DNA from 4 places in the Pseudoalteromonas sp. Ld20 genome. Region 2 is predicted to be linked to each of the others. Evidence: predicted binding sites of a transcription regulator. Region 2 holds the regulator's gene; each other region holds the start of a gene.
The links. The regulator sigma-54, encoded in region 2, starts transcription at its own class of promoters, with help from an activator protein. The targets are predictions, from matches to a motif close to GTTGGCACGNNNNTNGNNT.
Positions count from the first base shown of each region.

Region 1: a site for sigma-54 is predicted at 2,790-2,808, ahead of ACJJVX_RS09245 (flagellar basal body rod protein FlgF). Genes of this name have one in related genera too.
Region 3: a site for sigma-54 is predicted at 1,468-1,486, ahead of dps (DNA starvation/stationary phase protection protein Dps). Genes of this name have one in related genera too.
Region 4: a site for sigma-54 is predicted at 3,272-3,290, ahead of ACJJVX_RS09520 (flagellar hook-length control protein FliK). Genes of this name have one in related genera too.

Region 1 covers NZ_JBISHB010000033.1:141,591-147,046, forward strand. The annotation lists gene flgB (flagellar basal body rod protein FlgB) at 1-84, shown strand, start outside; gene flgC (flagellar basal body rod protein FlgC) at 87-518, shown strand; gene ACJJVX_RS09235 (flagellar hook assembly protein FlgD) at 532-1,212, shown strand; gene flgE (flagellar hook protein FlgE) at 1,272-2,615, shown strand; gene ACJJVX_RS09245 (flagellar basal body rod protein FlgF) at 2,845-3,609, shown strand; gene flgG (flagellar basal-body rod protein FlgG) at 3,631-4,419, shown strand; gene flgH (flagellar basal body L-ring protein FlgH) at 4,437-5,120, shown strand; gene ACJJVX_RS09260 (flagellar basal body P-ring protein FlgI) at 5,133-5,456, shown strand, end outside.
Region 2 covers NZ_JBISHB010000043.1:371,350-376,805, reverse strand. The annotation lists gene rapZ (RNase adapter RapZ) at 1-164, opposite strand, end outside; gene ACJJVX_RS18840 (PTS sugar transporter subunit IIA) at 185-637, opposite strand; gene hpf (ribosome hibernation promoting factor) at 642-929, opposite strand; gene ACJJVX_RS18830 (RNA polymerase factor sigma-54) at 959-2,455, opposite strand; gene lptB (LPS export ABC transporter ATP-binding protein) at 2,522-3,247, opposite strand; gene lptA (lipopolysaccharide transport periplasmic protein LptA) at 3,244-3,777, opposite strand; gene lptC (LPS export ABC transporter periplasmic protein LptC) at 3,767-4,321, opposite strand; gene kdsC (3-deoxy-manno-octulosonate-8-phosphatase KdsC) at 4,318-4,869, opposite strand; gene ACJJVX_RS18805 (KpsF/GutQ family sugar-phosphate isomerase) at 4,869-5,456, opposite strand, start outside.
Region 3 covers NZ_JBISHB010000033.1:32,565-38,020, reverse strand. The annotation lists gene ACJJVX_RS08760 (sensor histidine kinase) at 1-1,332, shown strand, start outside; gene dps (DNA starvation/stationary phase protection protein Dps) at 1,537-2,052, shown strand; gene ACJJVX_RS08750 (DKNYY domain-containing protein) at 2,101-3,540, opposite strand; gene ACJJVX_RS08745 (SulP family inorganic anion transporter) at 3,744-5,456, shown strand, end outside.
Region 4 covers NZ_JBISHB010000033.1:199,488-204,943, reverse strand. The annotation lists gene fliM (flagellar motor switch protein FliM) at 1-66, opposite strand, end outside; gene fliL (flagellar basal body-associated protein FliL) at 76-600, opposite strand; gene ACJJVX_RS09520 (flagellar hook-length control protein FliK) at 692-3,202, opposite strand; gene fliJ (flagellar export protein FliJ) at 3,337-3,783, opposite strand; gene fliI (flagellar protein export ATPase FliI) at 3,783-5,117, opposite strand; gene fliH (flagellar assembly protein FliH) at 5,136-5,456, opposite strand, start outside.

The sequences.
Region 1 (5,456 bases), on a different contig from region 2:
TCATTAGAGTATCAGGCAAGCCTGCAGTTTATGAGCGGTAAAATTAAAGGCCTTAAAAAAGCCCTCGGTAGTCAAGGAGCCTAAGCATGAGTTTATATAACGTTTTCGATATTTCAGGTACAGGTATGAGTGCACAGAATGTACGCTTAAATACCACAGCCAGTAATATTTCTAATGCCAATACTATTAGCTCAAGCCAAGACAAGACTTATCGAGCACGCCACGCTGTGTTTGCTGCGGAGTTGAGTAAAGCCTCGGAATCGCACGGCAACAAACAGGGGTCGTCTGTTGGCGTAAAAGTGTTAGGGATCGTGGAGAGTAATAAGCCACTGCAAATAGAATATAACCCGAACCATCCAAGTGCGGATGAAAATGGTTATATCTACAAACCTAATGTTAACGTTGTTGAAGAAATGGCTAATATGATTTCTGCCTCACGCTCTTATCAAACAAATGTGCAAGTTGCTGATGCAGCAAAGCAAATGTTAAGCAAAACACTGTTGCTTGGGCAGCGGTAATTGAGGAAAGGTTATGAGTAACGATATCAGCACAGCATCGTCAACCTATTTAGATTCGCTCAAGTGGCAAGATAAACAGGTAGCGAGTGAGCAAAAAAGCGATGAGTTAACGCAAGAAGATTTTTTCTCGCTGCTAACTCAACAGTTGTCATTTCAAGATCCTAGTAAGCCGGCCGACAATGATCAGATGATCGCACAGATGACCAGTTTTACTATGGCTGAAGGGATCTCGAATTTAAATAGCAACTTTCAGTCACTGGCAGCGTCAATGACATCGAATTCAGCATTACAAGCCTCAACTCTAGTGGGTAAGCAGGCGTTATTAGAGTCTGATAAGTTAGATTTGAATGACACTGGTGATGCTCGCGGGACTGCTGTTGCTGAAGGCCCCGTTGAAAGCTTGATGCTACGAATCGAAGATTCTTCAGGGCAGTTGGTACGTACCATTGATATGGGGGCTCAACCAGCGGGTGCTGTGCGTTTTGCATGGGATGGTAAAAATGCCGATGGGGAACGTTTACCTCCAGGTGAGTACAAAATTAAAGCAGAAGGGCAGCTTAATGGTGAGTTTACAAGTTTACCTGTTGCAACTTTTAAGAATATCGAAAGTGTGAATATTAATGGTGCTAATGGCATTATCGTTAACACAAAAGAAGGTGCGGTTAGGCTAACTGACGTTGCAGAAATCGCGTAGAAATTTTAATAATTAGTTAGCCTTCTTTCGGCTAAACATTGACAGATTAGAGGTGAATTATGAGCTTCAATATTGCATTAACTGGCATTGCAGCCGCACAAAAAGATTTGGATGTAACTGCAAATAATATTGCTAACGTAAATACGACCGGTTTTAAAGAGTCGCGCGCTGAATTTGCTGATGTGTATGCATCGTCAGTTTTTAGCTCGGGCAAAACAAAAAATGGTGATGGTGTACAAACCACCATGGTGGCGCAACAATTCCACCAAGGTTCACTTAAGTTTACTCAAAACTCATTAGATTTAGCAATCACGGGTGAAGGTTATTTTGCAATGAGTGAAGATATAGCATCGCAAGATTTTTCATATTCTCGTGCAGGTGCTTTTAAGCTCAATAAAGATAACTTTGTTGTTGATGCACGTGGTAATTACTTGCAAGGCTTCCCTGTTGACCCTTCTACAGGCAATACAACATCTGTAAGTTTAAGTACGACTTCACCGATTCAGATCCCTGATGCATCAGGAGCACCGCGTCATACGAGCAATATTTATAGTTCAATGAATTTAGATTCGCGTTCAGATGTGCCTACTACTTCTACATTTGATCCTACCGATAGCACGAGTTATAACTCGTCAACGTCTACAACAATTTATGATTCGTTAGGTCAACCTCACGTTGCGCAGTTATTTTTTGTAAAGCAAGATCCTGCGACCAATGCAAATAGCTGGAGTGTTTATGCCACGATGGATAAACAACCGTTTGATATAACGGGTGCTGCAACAGCAACTGGAGCACATACCCCGATTGATTCATTGCAATTTACTGCCGCAGGTTTACCTGATGTAGCAGCGCCAGAAACAACTTTTCCTGATGTAGTATTGCCATCAGGTGCTGCGGCAGGTTTAAGCACTTTATTGAGTAATGGCGCACAATTTCCGAACGAAATTACGGTAAATTGGCGTGACTCTGCAGGTACGAGTAATAAAGTACCGACTCAATACGCAAGTCGTTTTGAAGTTAAAGCACTTGAGCAAGATGGTGCGACAGTGGGGCGTTTAGCGGGGATTGATATTGGTACAGATGGTAAGGTCGTTGCGTCATACAGCAATGGTGATACCTCATTCTTAGGCCAAGTGGCTATGGTTCGCTTTTCAAACTCACAAGGCCTACAGCAAGCAGGTGATACTTCATGGAAAAAGAGCTTAACATCGGGTGAGCCAATTGCTGGTGAGCCAGGATCAGGTACATTGGGTTCAATTAACTCATCTGCTCTAGAGCAGTCAAATGTAAACTTAACCAATGAATTGGTTGATTTGATCAGTGCACAACGTAACTTCCAAGCAAATTCACGTGCACTTGAAGTTAACTCTACATTACAACAAGCAATCTTGCAGATCCGTTAATCATTAACTTGAACTTAAGTTAAGAGTTAATACTGTAAGGTTCTTATTTACGATCCGACACCTAGGCTGCCTGCAATTGGCGGCCTTTTTTAATCCCCCGATTTGATTACTGCTTTGCCTAATTTATTCTTATTCTTTGCCCGTGGGCCTTAGCTTAAATTAGCGTCAATTTATTGTGGCACTTATCTTGCATTTATTACGTTATAGAATTTTAACGTGAGTCGATGTTATGGACAAGATGGTCTACATTGCAGCGTCTGGGGCTAAGCAAAGTATGCGGGGCCTCGCGCTCAAAGCAAACAATTTAGCAAATGCCAATACGACTGGATTTAAAGCGGACTTTGCACAAGCTCGTTCGATGCAAGCTTTTGGAGAAGGTTTACCTACCCGCGTTTTCTCAATGCAAGAGCGACCAGGTTCAAACATGACCTCAGGCGGTATCGTTGAAACGGGCCGTGATTTAGATATTGCTTTGAGCGATAAAGGTTGGCTAAGTGTTCAAGATGCATCAGGCAAAGAAGCTTATACTAAAGTTGGTACACTAAATATCACCCCTGATGGTGCTTTAATAACGAGTCATGGTCGTCAGGTAATAGGTGAGGGTGGCCCGATCATTTTGCCGTTACCAATTGAAAAATTAGAGTTTAGTGAAGACGGAGCGATTCAGGTTCGCCCGCAAGGTGCGCCAGCAAACTTCTTAGAGGTGGTTGATCGCCTTAAGGTCATTAAGGCAAATAACTCTGAACTTGAAAAAGGCAATGATGGCCTGTTTAGACCAAAGCCTGAGTTACTCATTGATGATTTATGTGGGTTTTGTGATATCTCACCAAACGTTAAAGTGATGAGCGGTATGTTAGAGATGTCAAACGTGAACCCCGTACATGAGATGGTGGATATGATAAGCCATCAACGCCAATTTGAATTACAAGTTAAGTTAATGAAAACAGCTGAAGAAATTGACGAACGTCAAACTCAGTTGATGCGCATTGTTTAACCTTATTGAGAGGACACAAAAATGAATCCTGCATTGTGGATCAGTAAAACAGGCTTAGATGCCCAACAAACCGATATTTCGGTGATCTCAAATAACTTAGCCAATGCCAGTACTGTCGGTTATAAAAAGAGCCGAGCGGTGTTTGAAGACTTACTTTATCAAAATATTAACCAGCCGGGTGGTCGTTCATCGCAAGATACAGAAATGCCATCAGGTTTAATGCTTGGTGCGGGTGCTAAGGTTGTTGCCAATCAAAAGAACTTTTCTCAAGGTAATATGTTGACCACTGAAAACTCCTTAGATTGGATGATTTCGGGTCCTGGTTTTTTCGAAATACTACAACCAGATGGCAATATTGCCTATTCGCGAAACGGCCAATTTACGACAGATGAAGATGGTCGAATTGTAACCGCTGGTGCAGGTTTTCCGGTTCAACCTGAAATGAATGTACCTGATGATGCACAGTCCATCACAATTTCGCAAGACGGCGAAGTATCTGTACGTGTTGCAGGGCAGGCTGAGAATGTCGTGATTGGGCAGCTAACAATTAGTGATTTTATTAATCCATCGGGTTTAGAGCCTGTTGGTCAAAACTTATATACAGAGACTGCCGTCAGTGGTGCTCCAGTGCAAGGTAATCCAGGTCTAGAAGGCTTAGGTTCTGTGGTACAAGGCGCATTAGAAACGTCTAATGTTAATGTGACCGAAGAATTGGTTAACTTGATTGAGACGCAGCGTATTTATGAAATGAACTCAAAAGTTATTTCAGCTGTGGATGAAATGATGAGTTATATCAATCAGCAACTTTAATGATTAGGGGCAAAGTGATGCGTAATTTTACCATAACCTTAACGGGTGTATTATTTTTAAGTGGCTGTATGACAAGCCAAAATACTGATGTGGTTCAGGATGACCCTTACTATGCGCCTATGTATCCAGAGCCTGCAACAGAGCAAGTTGTAGCGACAGGTTCACTATTTGATAGTTATTTATCGAATGATCTTTATTCAGATAAAAAAGCACTGCGCACAGGCGATATTATTACGGTGAAACTGCAAGAGTCAACACAGTCATCAAAAGCTGCAAAAACTCAAACTGATAAAACAAGTGACGCAAGTCTTGATCCTGTTGTTGGGTTAGGGGGGTTGCCGGTTAATATTGGTGGCGATAGCATTCAATTTGGCATTGGCAGTGGCTCGTCTTTTAATGGCGATTTAAAATCAAACCAATCAAATAGTTTATTTGGTGATATTTCAGTAAACGTAATGCGTGTGTTACCAAATGGAAATTTAGTGATTCGTGGTGAAAAGTGGCTGACGTTGAATACAGGTGAAGAGTTTATTCGACTCGAAGGGCTTGTGCGTCCACAAGATGTTACTGCAGATAATACAGTTACCTCTAATCGCATTGCTAATGCGAGAATTCAATATTCAGGCAAAGGGCAATTACAAGAGTCTCAAAGTGCGGGTTGGTTAACGCAGTTCTTCAGTAGTGCACTGTTCCCTTTTTAAAGGATCGTTATTATGAATGGCTTTAAAGTATTAATTACTCTTTGCTTATTAGGTTGGCACGCCAATGTTTTTGCAGAGCGTATTAAAGATGTATCAATGGTTGAAGGTGTTCGTTCAAATCAACTCGTAGGGTATGGTTTGGTTGTAGGTTTACCTGGCACTGGTGAGCAAAGCAGATTCACTGAACAAAGCTTTAAAGGTATGTTAAATAGTTTTGGTATTACATTACCAGCTACTTTAAAACCAAAAATTAAAAATGTGGCTGCTGTTGCAGTCCATGCAGAATTGCCCGCATTTAGAAAACCAGGACAAAGAATTGATATTACCGTTTCTTCA
Region 2 (5,456 bases):
ATACTGACGGCAATCTTATCGTAGTTATCAGATACACTACGCACTAACGACGGTAATAAGTTTACAGGGATATTATCAACACAATAATAGCCAAGGTCTTCTAATACACGCAAAGCGACAGATTTACCTGACCCTGAGCGCCCACTGATGATAATTAATTCCATGTAAACTCTCCTTCTTTTAACTACGACTGTTCAACAATTACTTGATATAGATCTTGGTCTGTTTTTGCGCTACGTATTTGTTTACAAAACTCTTTGTCGTTGAGTTTATCAGCAATTGTAGCCAACGTCTTTAAATGAAGTTCACTGTCACCGTCAGGTACGATGAGTGCAACAAAAATATCGACGGGGCGATTATCAATGGCATCAAAATTGATTGGTTGTTCGCTTACTAAAATTAAAGCGAGTGGTTCTTGTGCGCCACTCATGCGACCATGCGGGATCGCGATACCACGGCCAATACCTGTACTACCTAATTTTTCTCTATTTAATAGAGCACTCAATATGTCTTGTTGTGATAAGTGAGGAAGCCGTTCATGAGCCAATTGGCTGATAAATTCGAGGATACGTTTTTTGCTATTAAAAAGGACCGCAGCTTTACTGCAGTCCTGACAAGTAAGTGAACTTAGTTTCATAGTGTTAGTGTCGAGCGTGCTTCTCTTTGTGTTTGATAACTTGACGGTCGAGTTTATCGATGAGCCCGTCAATCGCGGCATACATGTCCTGGTGCTGCGTTGAGGCAAATAGCTCTGCGCCACTGACATGTAATGTTGCTTCTGCTTTTTGGTTGAGCTTTTCTACGTCAAGAATAACATGGACATTGTTGATGTGATCAAAATGCCTCTCAAGCTTCGCAAACTTATTGTTTACATAGTCTCTTAATGAATCAGTAATTTCTACGTGACGACCAGTTAAATTTAGTTGCATAAGCATTTTCCTTCTTGTGGTTTTACGCCTTAAATCAAGCTTTTACGTTGATTTGACGGTGGAATAGCTAGCGATTCACGGTACTTTGCTATTGTTCGTCTAGCTACTTTGATACCTTGCTCTGCCAATATATCTGCAATTTTACTATCACTCAATGGTTTAGCTGAGTTTTCTGCTGCAATCAATTTTTTTATGAGTGCACGAATTGCTGTCGATGAGCATTCTCCGCCATTTTCGGTACTGACATGGCTTGAGAAAAAATACTTTAACTCAAAAATACCACGTGGTGTATGCATGTACTTCTGGGTTGTTACCCGGGAGATTGTTGATTCATGCATTTCAACCATTTCAGCAACATCGTTTAATACCATAGGTCGCATAGCCTCGGGGCCATGCTCAAAAAAACCTTGCTGCTGTTTAACAATGCAGTTAGTTACTTTGAGTAATGTGTCATTACGACTTTCTAGGCTTTTTATAAACCATTTAGCTTCTTGTAAATGAGAGCGAATAAATTGGCTGTCAGTGCTCGATTTTACTGAGCGCGACATCGCCGCATATTGGCTGTTAACTCTAATTTTTGGCATGCTATCTGGGTTGAGCTCTACCACCCAGCGGCCTTTAATTTTTTTCACTGACACGTCGGGAATAACGTACTCTGACTCTTCTCGAACTATGGTATCCGCAGGCTTTGGATTAAGGCTGTGGATGAGTGTCATTACTTCTTTTAGTTCATCTTCCTTTAGCTTAGTCTTTTTCATCAAAGTACGATAGTCGCGACTAGCTAATAAATCGATATGATCAGTTAAAATCATTTTTGTTTCGGCAATCCAAGGCGTTGCAGGATCAAATTGATTTAGCTGAATACATAAACATTCAGGTAGGCTGCGTGCAGCAATACCGACCGGATCAAATAACTGAATACGCTTTAATACCGCTTGAACTTCATCAAGTTCAATTTCTTCTTCGTTATTACCTTTGTTTAGGCTTTCAGCAATGTCTTCACAGCTTAGTGTAAGAATACCTGAGTCATCAACCGCTTCGACAATGGCTATCGCGATAGCTTCGTCAGTCGGACTAAAATGAGTCAGCTGTAGTTGCCACATAAGGTGATCGTGGAGGGTTTCAGATGAAGCGCCTTGATAAATAGATTCATCTTCAGGCATTGGCCCTGATGAAGAGCTTGGTGCGGCGCTCATGTATTCATCCCATGTAACATCCATCGCCATTTCGTCGCTTACGGTATCTTTTGCTAGCGCTTCACTGCTTTCTTGTTCGTATTCACTTGGCGTGTCATCAGCTGAGGCACTGACAGTTTGATCATCAGTATCTTGTTTTTGTTCGTTCTTACCACCTGATTCATCACCAAAGTCATTTTCATCGACCTCAAGTAATGGATTGCTATCTAGTGCTTCTTGGATCTCTTGTTGAAGATCTAATGTGCTCAACTGTAACAAACGAATAGCTTGTTGTAGCTGTGGTGTCATTGTAAGTTGCTGGCCCATGCGCAGCTGGAGTGATTGCCTCATGTATCTCTAACAATCCTTTTATTGTTGTCATAATTAAGTCTAGCAGAACCTTAGCCGGGCGTGGCTTTATAGCCTAAATTGCTCACCCAAATAAACGTCGCGGACTGTTTGGTCGGCAAGTACATGCTCAGGAGTGCCTGATGCAATTAACTCCCCATGAGAAACTATGTAGGCTTTTTCACAAACATCAAGGGTTTCTCGTACATTGTGGTCGGTAATAAGTACGCCTATCCCACGGTTTTTAAGATGTTCAATAATCTTCTTTATATCTAACACCGAAATAGGATCAACGCCAGCAAAAGGCTCATCTAACAGAATAAATTTAGGGTTTGCGGCTAAAGCGCGAGCAATTTCAACGCGACGGCGTTCACCACCAGATAATGCCATACCTTGACTATCGCGGATGTGCTGAATGCTAAATTCATCAAGTAAGCCATCAAGCGCTTCTTCACGAGCTTGTTTATTTAGCTCTTTACGGGTTTCGAGTATCGCCATCAGGTTTTGGTAAACGGTCAGTTTGCGAAATATCGAAGATTCTTGCGGTAAATAGCCAATCCCTAAACGTGCACGGCTGTGCATTGGTAATAAGGTGATGTCGTTATCATCTATGCTTATTTTACCTTTGTCGCTTGGCACTAATCCTACAATCATGTAAAAAGTGGTGGTTTTGCCTGCGCCATTAGGGCCAAGTAAGCCAACAATGCTACCAGCGCTGACTTCTAAGCCTACATTTTTTACGACTTGGCGGCCTTTATAACTTTTTGCTAAAAACTCAGCTTTTAATGTGCTCATGGCTGACCTTTTTCGTTATCTTTTTTAGTGTTTACTGGGACTAATATTGTATGCACTCGTTCGTCTGAATTTTCATCTTTTTCAGCGCTAATTAATTGTTGGTCCATGTCGTATGTAATACTTTTGGCATTAATCTTTTGACCTGCTTGAGTGACTTGGGCGTTACCGATTAAAGTTAAATAGCGTTTATCAACATCGTAACGAACCTCATTGGCGCTGGCGCTCATAATTGTGCCATCTGTTTGTTTTTCTTCAAAGTATGCAGGGCTTCCAGTGGCAACAAGCAGCTGCTTATTATCACCTAAATCTTCACGTTTGTGCACTTCTAGGTGATCAGCTGTGATACGACGATTACCATGGATTATCTCTACGTTTTTTTCAAAAATACCGACATTTTTTTTCAGCTGTGCAAGCTGTTTATCAGCGCTTATCGATACTTGGTCTGCAAGTGGAAGAGTACCTTCAGCAAAGCTTGAAAGGGCAATGAACAAGCTAGGTATTACAAGTAAGTGAGCAAATTTATTGGTCATAATATATGGTTCGCGTATGGTTAATAAGTTCTACCACTTCGGCTTTTAAGTCGGCTCTAAGGCCGCGTCCGGTGGTCTTTAAATTTGGTCCGATTAATTCAACAGGCTGTTCTGAACTCATGGTTTGTTGTTCAATATCAACCAAGATATTATCGGCATTAATATGCTTAATCATTGCGTTGTTTGTGAGATTTTTAGCAACAACATTGCCTTCTAAAATCAACTGGTTATTTTCATATAATGTGGCTTCTTGCGCATTGATTTGCCACGTTTGCTGTTGATTATATAAAGTAAAAATAGGCTTTTCAAAGTAAGTAAATCCTAACTGCTGATAAAGTTCCATTTTTGCTGCGGTTACTTTGTGGCTAATTTTACCTTGCTCATCAAATGCGGTTTGCTTTAATTCGACCGCGGTATAATCAGGTTTTGCTATCACATCTTCTTGATTTTTTACCGTGGTCGTTGTTTGGCTAAAGTACGGGAGCCACAACCACGCCATAAAACCTATAAATAATACGCTTAATATTAAACGCGCACTATTCATGAGCTAGTCCCTTCACTGGTCAATGGTTTTCCATTAACTAGCATTAATAGGTCGGTAAGCTCGCGTACTGCACCAAAGCCACCGGGTAGCATTGTTGTGTAATGTGATAGTCGCTTAATTAGCGGGTGTGCGTCATTTACAGCAACTGCAAAGCCAACCAGTTCCATGACCGGTAAATCAGGGCCGTCATCGCCGATATAGGCAATTTGTTCGTCACTTAACTGGAGTTTATCTTTTAGCTCTTGATAAGCGTGCAACTTGTTTTCTTGGCCTTGGTAGATATGCGGTACAGTTAGGCTAGTCATTCGTTGCTGAACTATCTGTGAATGACGGCCTGTGATCACGGCTACTTCAAAACCACTATTGATAAGCGCTTTGATACCAAAACCGTCTTTAGTATTGAAGGCTTTTAGTTCTTCACCTTGGTTACCAAGATAAATACGGCCATCAGAGAATACCCCGTCAATATCACAAATAAGTAATTTAACTTTTTTGGCGCGGGTTTGCGCATCGTCTGAAAGTGGTTGGTATAAGTCTGCAAATTGCATTATAAAACTCCTGCTTTTAGCAAATCCTGCATGTTAAGTGCGCCAATAGGGTGGTGATTTTCATCAATGACAATTAAGCCATTAATGCGTTTATTCTCCATGATATTAAGCGCCTCGGCTGCTAGCATATCGGCTGTAGCGGTTGTGCAAGAACGGGTCATTACGTGACTAATTAAAGTGCTGTGAATATCAATTCGTTGCTCTAAAATTCGGCGCAAATCACCATCTGTGAACAAGCCAGCAAGTTGACCCGAATCATCAACTATGGCGGTCATGCCCAAGCCTTTAGCCGACATTTCAATTAACGCGTCTTTAATACATTGCGTGTCTTTGATGATAGGCGTTGTATTGCCAGTATGCATAATATCTTTTAAGCACAGCAATAAACGTTTACCTAAACTTCCACCAGGGTGTGATAGTGCAAAGTCGTCAGCAGTAAAGCCTCGCGTTTCAAGTAGGGCAACTGCCATTGCATCCCCCATAGCTAGCGTGGCTGTTGTGCTTGCTGTTGGGGCAAGGCCAAGCGGGCATGCTTCTTGGCTTACTTTAACGCATACGTGAACATCAGCCCATGTAGCCATTGATGA
Region 3 (5,456 bases), on a different contig from region 2:
GTAAAGAGCTACGAAGGCGATATTATACGTTTAGTGTTACTAGCAACTGCTTTACCAAGTGCTTTGTTATTTTATTTTGTCATATCAGCAGGTATATCAATTTACTTAAAAATACTGATTATACTTTTTGTAGTTATTGTTACCGGCTATAGCTGCTTCAGTATCTGGCAAAAAATAACTTACCAATTACGCACATCTATAAACATTATCGAATCCGTTATTTTTGGCGATGGCACGACGCGCCCTGTTAGTCGATACAAACAAGGTGCGCTTGCTGAGTTTAACCACACCCTTACAGGTTTATCGTCGGCGATTAGTACACACAAACAAGAGCTAAAAGAACAACAGCTACTATTAACAAAAATCATCAATCAAATCGATGTTGCCATTATTACCACTGATCATAATAACGCGATTGTTTTAATGAACCCCAGCGCTGAAAAGCTTTTTGCCTGTCGTTTTGAAGCCGTTATCGGTGGGCCAATTAATCAGTTAGGTTTGCAAGATGCGTTAAACGTGGATGGTCAAAAGGTGGTTGAATTTCAATTAAAGCAGCACCGTAAAAAAGTGTATCTGCACGTTGATAAGTATTTAGTTAATACCCAAACACATAATTTGATATTTATCACGGATATTCAGCAACTGCTGCGCGAAGAAGAGCGAATTGCATGGCAACGCTTAGTGAGAGTATTAAGCCATGAAATTAATAATTCATTAGCGCCGATAGCCTCAATAAGCGAGTCTTTAGCAAAGCTCACGAGGGCCGATTTAACCCAAGCAGACAATAAAGCAGATTTACATCAAGGCTTATGCGTTATTTCAGAGCGCGCGCATTCGCTCAATACATTTATTAAAAGCTATCAGCAATTATCTACCCTTCCGCCACCAGTAAAGTCTCTTATGTCTGTCGCTGATTTTATCCACAGCACCACGGCCCTTTACCCGCAAATAAACTGGCAGTTACCTAAAAGCCCAGACATCTCCTTTTTTGTTGACTGCCAACAATTACAACAAGCGTTGGTAAACTTGATCACTAATGCAATTGAAGCTTCAAACACAAACCAATCAGCCAGCAATAAAGAACCGATTAGCTTAACGTTGCAATGGAAAATTAGTGAGGGAAAGCTATTAATACAACTACTGGATTCAGGCGTTGGAATAGCGAATATTGATAACTTATTTGTGCCATTTTACACCACTAAAACCCAAGGTAGTGGTATAGGGTTAGTACTCAGTCGGCAAATAGCCATGAACCATGATGGCGATCTACACATAGAAAATCGTGATACTCAGCGCGGCGTACAAGCCACGATTGTTCTACCTACACGTTAATATAATTATCTTGTGAAGTTTGCAGATTTTACAAATGCCTGCAAACTTTTCATAAAAAAATTATATAAAAACAATCACAGTGATAAGTTAAAGTTCCAACCAATTGTATTTAAATAGATTTAATTTAAACTCACCCTCGGCATGACCATTGCTTCATATCCTATAGATTATTTAAAGCATCAATTTATTTAAGCAGGAGAAATTATGAGTAATAGTAAAGTTGCTGAATTTACAGCTCCCGGTATGACTAGCGAATCTGCAACACGCACCATTGATCTACTCGATAACCGCATGGTGGCCCTGATTGATTTACAACTGACTTTAAAGCATATTCATTGGAACGTAGTAGGTCCTAACTTTATTGGCGTACATGAAATGCTTGATCCGCAAGTGGAGGTAGTTCGAGAAATGACCGACACCATCGCTGAGCGAATTGCCACGCTAGGTGGTGTGCCAATCGGTACTCCTAAATCCATTGTTGATCGCCGCTCATGGGAAGATTATTCAATTGGCAAAGGCTTGGTAAAAGATCACCTAGTAGCACTTGATAAAGTATATAACGGCATTAATGGTGATCACCGCAAAGCTCTTGAAAAGTTATCTGAATTAGATCCTGTGTCTGAAGACATGATCATCGCACAACTTGCTGACCTTGAGCAGTTTCAATGGTTTGTTCGTGCGCACTTAGAGTCGTCAACTGGGGAACTAAAAACCAAATAACCCCCATAATACCCAGACAACCCTGCCCGTAGTGCAGGGTTTTTGTCGCTATTTTTTACCTACGCGCTCAGCTTCTTTATAAAAATAATAATCGTCTTCGCAGTCATATTTATCATAGTCTCGATGACTTATAGTAAACGTTTTAGGGTCAGCTCCAAGTACTTTTTTCTCGTGCCAATACACGGCATCAGCATCTTTTAGCAGCTTATCTCGATTAACAACTTCCATGCTATCAAGATCTACCCTATGTATTTTATGGTGACCAAAATACACTGTTTTTCCGTCACAGCCATACATAGCAAACCGCTCTAATAGCGCAAACTCCTGTACATCAACAGATTCCAATTGCGTGCCTTGATAGTAAACCGCATCAGTCGTTTTTAAAAAATCATTGTTGCTTAGCTCTACTCGCTCGTCGCTATAAGGACCAATAAGCTGTTGTTTAAAATATAGATGATTTTTATCGCTGGAGTAATTTCCGGATGGAGATAATAATGTAAAATGTTCAGGCACTACTTTTTCTAGTGGTTTAGCTAAGTAAAAAACCTGCTGTGAGTCACACCCAAATGCAAAATTACTTAATAGCTCAAACTCATTAGCTTTGGCATTGGGTAATTCCTCAGCCCCTAAATACACTTTACTATCAATAATAAAGTAATCGTCGTCGAGCACTTTTAGTGTATTAATATCTTTGTATGGCACGCATTCAAGCCATGTTGTTGTATTAAAAGAACCATCAATATCCTGCTCATATTTGCCTTGATGCCAATATAAGTGGTTATCGTCGTATATGTAGCGCTCATCAAATGCTTTTACTCCAACGCCACTGACAGCCGTTCTATTAAACGTATCATCGCATTTAATAAACACGCTATGTTGATCTTTCACTATAGACTCAGTTAAATGTGAAAACGTGTCGTAACCGATATTCTGGCGTACAAAGTTATAATAATGGTGGTTGCAGTCTTTTGCCCAAAAATCATTCATTAAGATAAATGTGGCAGGATCTGCACCACCTAGAATGATGAACTGTTGTTCTGGTCTTAATTGACTCGCCATGGCAAAAGACACGCTGCGCTTATGAATAAAAACATGGTATTTATCGCGAATAACATCGTGCTCTATAATTTCAAAGCTATCGTAATCCACTTGACCTGAAATAACATGGCAACCGTAATAAAGCTGATACTTATCTTTTGCAAAGTTACGCGCGATGACTTCAAATGAATCAATATCAGCGCCTTCAACTAAGCTATTACCGAGTGAAAACCAGTTTCCCATTGGAGAAAAACGGATCTGCTTTTTATTGACCGAGTAATAATATGAATCCGAGCGTTCACTATCAACAGGCCCTGAAAAAACCATTGAAGGGCTTACTAAAAAATTAAACAACGTACTCTTATTTTTAAGCGTAGGAAATAGTGAGTTCAAAAGTTGTAGCACGGCAAAAAAAGCAAACAATACAAAAATACAGGTCCAAAAATCCATTTTAATATCTCTATCCATAGGGGAGTAAGCATCTTAACTCAAATTATATTTAAGCTAAACTTTCGTCAGCCAATCAATCATTTCCTGCTTACATAAAAAAGGTTATTTTATATAACCTAAGTTATAGCTATTAAGTAAAAAACAGACTCTGCGCTATACTGATTAGATTAAATTTACTATCAAAGTATAAAAAGGAAGCTATTCTGATCTCTCGTTTATATGATTTTATGCCCGGCTTAAATACGTTACTTCACTATGAACGAAAATGGTTTGCTGATGATGTAAGAGCTGCACTCTCTGTCGCAGCGGTGGCATTACCAGTTGCGATTGCCTATGCACAACTCACCGGTGTTAACGCTGCGGTAGGTTTATACTCTTGTATTTTACCGATGATCCTTTACGCATTATTTGGCACTTCAAGACAGCTCATCGTCGGACCTGACGCAGCAACTTGCGCTGTTATTGCAGCAGTCGTTACACCACTGGCAGCTGGTGATAGTTTCAAGCATTGGCAACTTGTTGTCACCATGACTGCAATGACCGGCTTTTGGTGCTTTATTGCAAGCCGCTTTAAGTTGGGAGTATTAGCTGACTTTTTATCTAAGCCGATTCTTATGGGTTTATTAAATGGTGTCGCGATTACTATTATTGTTGGTCAATTTTCAAAAATACTTGGCTTCACTTTTGATGAAAAGTATTTATTGGAGCGTTTAGCCGCAATACCAACATACTTATCCCATACTCATATTCCAACTCTTTTAATGACCTTCTTTACAATTGCTGTTTATTTTACAATGAAACGCCTAAAGCCCACCTGGCCTGCATCTATGTTCGCCATAGCATTTGGCGCAATACTCGTATGGCTGTTTAATTTAAAACAGTTTGATATAAACACTATTGGTACTGTTACAGGTGGATTACCGGTATTTCACCTCCCGGTATATGATTTTGGGATTATTCGTGAGCTGGTGGTGCCTGCACTTAATTTAGCTATTGTTAGCTTTGTAAGTATGATGCTTACTGCGCGCAGTTTTGCCGCAAAAAATGGTTACGACATAGATGCTGATAAAGAATTTAGAGCACTGGGTATTGCTAATATTGGCTCAGCTTTATCACAAGGCTTTGCTGTCAGTGGCGCAGACTCACGCACTGCTGTTAACGACGACTCTGGCGGTAAAACACAGTTAGTGTCAATCATTGCAGCTGGCATAATCGCTATCATTGCACTGTTTTTAACAGCCCCCCTTGAGTTTATTCCCAGCGCAGCTTTAGGTGTGGTGCTTATTATTGCCTCTATTCATTTATTAGATTTAAAAGCTGTATGGCAATTAAAACGCAAAGACAAACACGCATTTTACCTTGCCTTAGCAACCTTGTTCGCCGTGCTCTTTATTGGTGTAATACCGGGGATCACACTTGCTGTACTATTAGGTTTATTTCAATTTATTCGAACTGTAATGCGCCCAACAGACAATGTGCTCGGCGTTGATGTAAAAGGCGTAGTAAGAAGTTTAGACACCACAGATAAAGCAAAAGCCGTACAAGGTGTATTTATTTATCGGTTTAATTCTCCTCTAACCTACTTTAATGCAGGCTATTTTAAACGCAGGCTTCTTGAGCAATACGCACGACAAAAAGACGACACACAGACACAATGCGTGATTATTGATGCTGTGCCCTGTTTTACGCACTTAGATTTAAGTGTCATGGCAATGCTAGCCGATTTAGATGTGATTTTTAAAAAGCGCGATATTCGTTTAGAGCTTGCAGGCAGAAAGCGCCAGCTACTTACGTGGTTTGAAATCGCAGGCATGACAACTGGCAAAGAAGGGATCTACATCCACTCAGACCTATATGTTGCCCTGCGAAAAAACAGCGTCAGTCAGCCTATTAAACAAGTCGACTTATTTGGAGAA
Region 4 (5,456 bases), on a different contig from region 2:
CTCTTCAACATCATCAACACCATGTAAGAGGGCATCAATTTCGTCTTGGGATAATAAATCGCTCACGCTGACCCCTTATTGCATCACAAAGCCGGTGAATAATACCCGCTCAATAACTTTGCTTCCTTCAACATCAGTGAGCGCCGCTTGCACCTTATCAAGGGCAGCAACGCGAAGCGTTTCTTTACCTTCGCTCGTTCCTAACTCATCAGCTGTAGTGGTTGAAAGTACACCCAAAAGTGTACTTTCAATTAAGGGTATATGTTTTTTAGCTGTTTCTTCATTTACATCACCACGTACTAATAATTGTACTTTTATTTGCACTATGCGGTCTCTGCTAGCTCCTGGGACGTTAAATACAAATGGTCGTGGCATTGCAACATATAAAGCACTGCCAACAGAAGCCCCCGATGTTGAACTTTCAGCTTCTTGAGTTGTAACCGTTTCTTCAGCTAATGTTTCTTCTGGTGAATCAGAGCCAGACATTAAGAAAAATCCAACGGCACCACCGATAACAAGCACTGCAGCAGCAATAATAATTATTAGCTTTTTCTTACTCTTACCGCCATCTTCAATTTCTAAATTTGCTTCTTCTGCCATGATGGTTTCCTCTATGCCTTAATAATGGGCATATTACGAGTATCGTATGCCCATCAAGTTATTTATTCTTATGCTTTTATAATAGCAGGTGTTAGGCGTAGTAATCTATTGATGATGTCGATTGTTGTCCTGACATTCTCGTATTTTGCTCAGCTAATGTACTTTCACTCTCATTTTGCTGCTGATTATTTGCATGCTGACTACTTTGCGATTGCTCATCCGCTCCAGATCCATTTTGGCTATTACCTTGCTCAATACTGCTTTCACCTAATTCAATACCTTGTTGAGCTAACATTTCTCGTAATTTTGGCATTGATTGTTCGAGTGCTTCTTTAGCTTGTTGATTCTGTACTACAAAGTTAATTTGTGCTTGCTCTGCGTCGCTGCGAATACGTATTTGCATGCTGCCCATTTCTGGTGGATCAAGGCGAATCTCAGCTTCTTTATTATTGATACTTAATAAGGCACTCACTCGCTCTTGCAATAATTTTGCGGCATCACTTTTCACTATGTTTAATGCTTGGAGTAATGTTGGATCCAAGTTCACTTGTTTTGTTTGCGACGTTGGGCTTGCCTGTTGAGCTTGTAAAACCTGCATATCTGTAATTTCTTGCTGATAACGCTGCTCACTACTTTCAGCTATTGGCGCTGCAAGTGTTGCGACCTGCCCTGTAATTTGTCCAAATAACTGATTGATACGCCCTACTGCTGACTCTCGCGGTAAAACCTGTTCTTTGTTATGACTTTCAAGCAATGCATCTTTTATCACTGCTTGTTGCGTCTCTGATTTTACTACGGCCTCTTGTGTAACTGACTTAATCAATGCCTCTTGCGAAGTCTGAGCTTTGCTAGCCTCTGGACTTGTTACAATGCTTGCAGCTGTACTATTTAAAACTTGAGCACTTTGGGGGGGGATCACTTTTTCTGATTTTTGAGTGTCCGCGGCCACGTGCAATTGATCAAGTTTATCAATAACCGCCGTCACATTATTTAATGCCGCGCCTTTTGGCTGTGCCGTTGCTAAAAACTGTTGTAATTGAGTCCTCAAGGCCTGCTTATCAGCATTATTTAACTGTCCAATCGCAACATCAAGCTCTTTACTTACTTTTTCTGATTGCGACATTAATAATGGTTTTTCAACTGTATTTTGAGCTACTTTTTCATTTTTGTTTACTAACTCAGTAATATATTGTTTAAAGGTATCAAGTTTAGCCGGCGTCACCCCCTCCTCAACTATCACAGCAGCTTGACTCTGAAGGGTTTTACGCTGTTCATCTGTTAGATTAGCTAATACAGGGTTACTTTTTATCTCTGTCGCTGACTGGCTATTAAGTAGTGCTTTACTTGCTTTTTCTATCTCAATATCACTTGGTAATATATTTGCTGCCTTATCCGCAATAGCTGCTTCCTTAACTAAATACTGTGAAGATGATGCCACCTGATTTTTAATTTCTTGCGCTGTATTTGTAAGATTGTTGCTAGTCATTACGCGTTTATCTAGGTTATCTGTAGATGTGTTATTTAGTCTATCCGCTGCGTTATTATCTTTATTAGGCACTTCAACTTTATTAGGTACTTCAACTTTCTGTGTTTTATCGCTTGGTAATATAGAAGCTGTCTGTGTCGCTTTATTTTCGGATACTAATGACGCTGTACTTTGTAACTTATCAAGAGGTATAGGCTTAGCATCTTCCTTAAGCACTAAACCACTTTTATTGTCAGCAGTGTTAGTCTCAACTTGATTTGAGTTGTGAGTTTTTCTTCGTTCAATCAATTCATCTTTTTCATTACTTACTTGAGCACTGACTGTTGGTGCATCTTTGGTGCCTATTGCTGTTATTTGCGGTTCTGCTTTTGCAGTTTGCGTTGTAGTATTAATTACATTTGCTTCGCCATTATTCACTACACCTTGAGCTGTGTTAACAGGCACGCTTTGCGCTGCATCGCCTTTCTCTTGAATATCGCCAACAATTGGTTCAACAGGTATTGGCGTAACAGTATCACCTGGTCCTTTATTTATCTTTACATTCAACTGCTTATCAATTGCCTCTGAAATGATAGTCTTCCCACTGATTACGGCTAATCTAGGATCAAGTAATTCACTAGTATCGTCAGCGGGTACAGGTTCAATAATAGGTGTAATATCGTCAATCGGGCGAGGCGCTTTAATATAAGGGATTGAAGGATCAAATTTTTCATGTGTTGCGCGATCTAGCAAATTTCCAATCGAGTTTGCATTGGCCACTTTTGGTGAATTAACTCGTGTATCGATGCTATTAGCTGCATTTATATGAGCAAGCATAGCGTCACCAGAACTATCTACTTTATCATCACTTTCAGCGCTGCTCGCTAGTATATCGCTTTCAATTAATGTAAGTTTTTCTTCGGCCGAGTTTGGTTTAGCTTCAACTGAGTCAGCCTTTGTTTCATCTGTCGCTCGACTAGCCTTCACCTTTAACGTATCAGCATGGCCGCTGGCATTTTGCAAAAGACTAAAAAAATCACTTGCTGTACTTTGCGGATCTTTGGCTTCACTGCCCTTTTTAGTTAGCTGGACATCTTGTTCAGTTGAAATGAGTACTGATAGATCACTAATCGCCATAATTCACCTACATAATAAGTGGCAACTTGCCGCCGCAGCTTGCCAGAATAAATACTTCACTGATAAATAAAGCAAGTTATGTGCCTAAGGTAAAAAAAGCAGAAAATAACTTAGCCTCACTATTACTGCACTCGTTATAAAGCGCGGCGCCTTTGATAAAATTGATTTGACGAAAATTCATCTAACATTTTCTGTTCATTTTTTTGAGCAATAACATTTGCTTTAAGTTGCTGTTTTTCTATTAATTTAGCTACTGCCTTAGCTTTAATTTGTTGCTTTAACCATAGGCTTTGTCGCTGTGATACAACTTGTTTTGCTGTATTTACAGTATTTGCTTGTTGGCGTATTGCTTCTTCTATTTTTGCGATAAAGGCATGATACTGACTAAAACCAGCACTGCTTAAACCTGACTGACCTTTTAAGTGAAGTTGTTGCGTATACTCCAACCGAAAGTCATTCAAACCTTGCAGCTTTTGTTGATTACTTTGCAGATGTTGCTGCGCCTGCAGATAATTCATCCTTAGTGATTCTTCTTTCTCAGTTTCTAGTCTAAGCACTAAATCAAGTTTATTTTTCGTCATTATGCTTGTCCTAATAATTGAGCCAGCCCTTGCAGACCTTCGTCATAGCTGATCACATCTTTCATGCCTTGTTGCAAAAAAGCGTTTACTCTTGGCATCATATTAATAGCTTGATCGAGCATCTGGTCCGTACCTTTTTGATATGCTCCTAAAGTGATCATATCTTTATTCTGTTGATACATAGAATAAACTTGTTTAAGTACTCGAGCTTGCTGCATGTGTGGCTCAGACACAACTTGTGGCATCACCCGTGAAATCGATTTTTCAATATCAATGGCAGGATAATGCCCACTGTCAGCGAGCTCTCGCGATAGTACGATATGCCCATCTAAAATCGCGCGCGCAGCATCCGCAATAGGATCTTGCATATCATCGCCTTCACTCAGCACAGTAAAAAATGCAGTGATAGAACCCTGCCCTTCGCCACCATTACCAGCGCGCTCAACCAAGGCAGGTAGTTTCGCAAATACTGATGGTGGGTAACCCTTTGTGGCAGGCGGCTCACCAACCGCTAACGCTATTTCACGCTGAGCCATTGCATAACGCGTAACAGAATCAAGTAATAGCAAAACATTTAACCCTTGGTCGCGAAAATACTCCGCGATTGTGACGGCACTTTCGCACCCTTTTAGACGCATTAAAGGTGACGAGTCGGCTGGCGCTGCAACCACAACTGAGCGCTTTCGTCCCTCGACGCCTAAAATTTCCTCAATAAATTCTTTAACTTCTCGTCCACGCTCACCAACTAAACCAACCACAATCACATCAGCCTCAGACCCTCTGGTCATCATCCCTAGTAATACTGATTTACCGACACCAGAACCTGCAAACAAGCCCATTCGCTGGCCTTGCCCTACTGTAATAATTGAATTTATGGCACGCACCCCCACATCCATCGGTTGACTGATAGGTCTGCGAGATAAAGGGTTTATCGAATTTTGTGCAAATTTAAGATGATGTTCAGCATTGATCGGACCAAGTCCATCTAATGGGCGGCCTAATCCATCGACAACTCGACCAAGTAGACACATTCCAACTGGAAGTCCGGTTTCATTAACTTGAGGTATTACTCGTGCGCCAGGTAACACCCCTGAGATGTGATCATTAGGCATGAGATACAATGTTTGGTCGTTAAAACCCACAATTTCTGCATCAACAAAACCATGCATGGTTTCAATTTTACACTGGCTACCTACTGGCGCGCGCAAGCCTTTTGCTTCTAAAGTTAAACCAACAACACGCGTTAAAATACCTGCGACCGCAGGGACTGGTACGTGAATATGCTTTTGATATTTTTGTAAACGTTCACTTAAAGGGCGCGATTGACTACTCATAGCAAGCCAGTAATATACTTAGATACCACTACTATGCAAAAAGCTATCCAACGTTTCTTTGACGCGGGTTTTGACTGTCATATCAATTGATGATTGTGCTGTTTTAACTTGGCAACCACCACGTTCTAAAGTGGGCTCTGGTATTAGTTGCCAACCACTCACTGCCAATGCCTCTTCTGTGTAACTATTTTTAATAAGCTCTATGTCTTCTGGGTTTAAATGAATACGTATATTCGGTTGCTCTGTACCCAGTGCATCTATGCATTGCTTTAAACTATGAAGAACAATATCTGGTGACGTTTTTATTTCTTGATAAATAAGCGCTTGTGCAAGCATTAC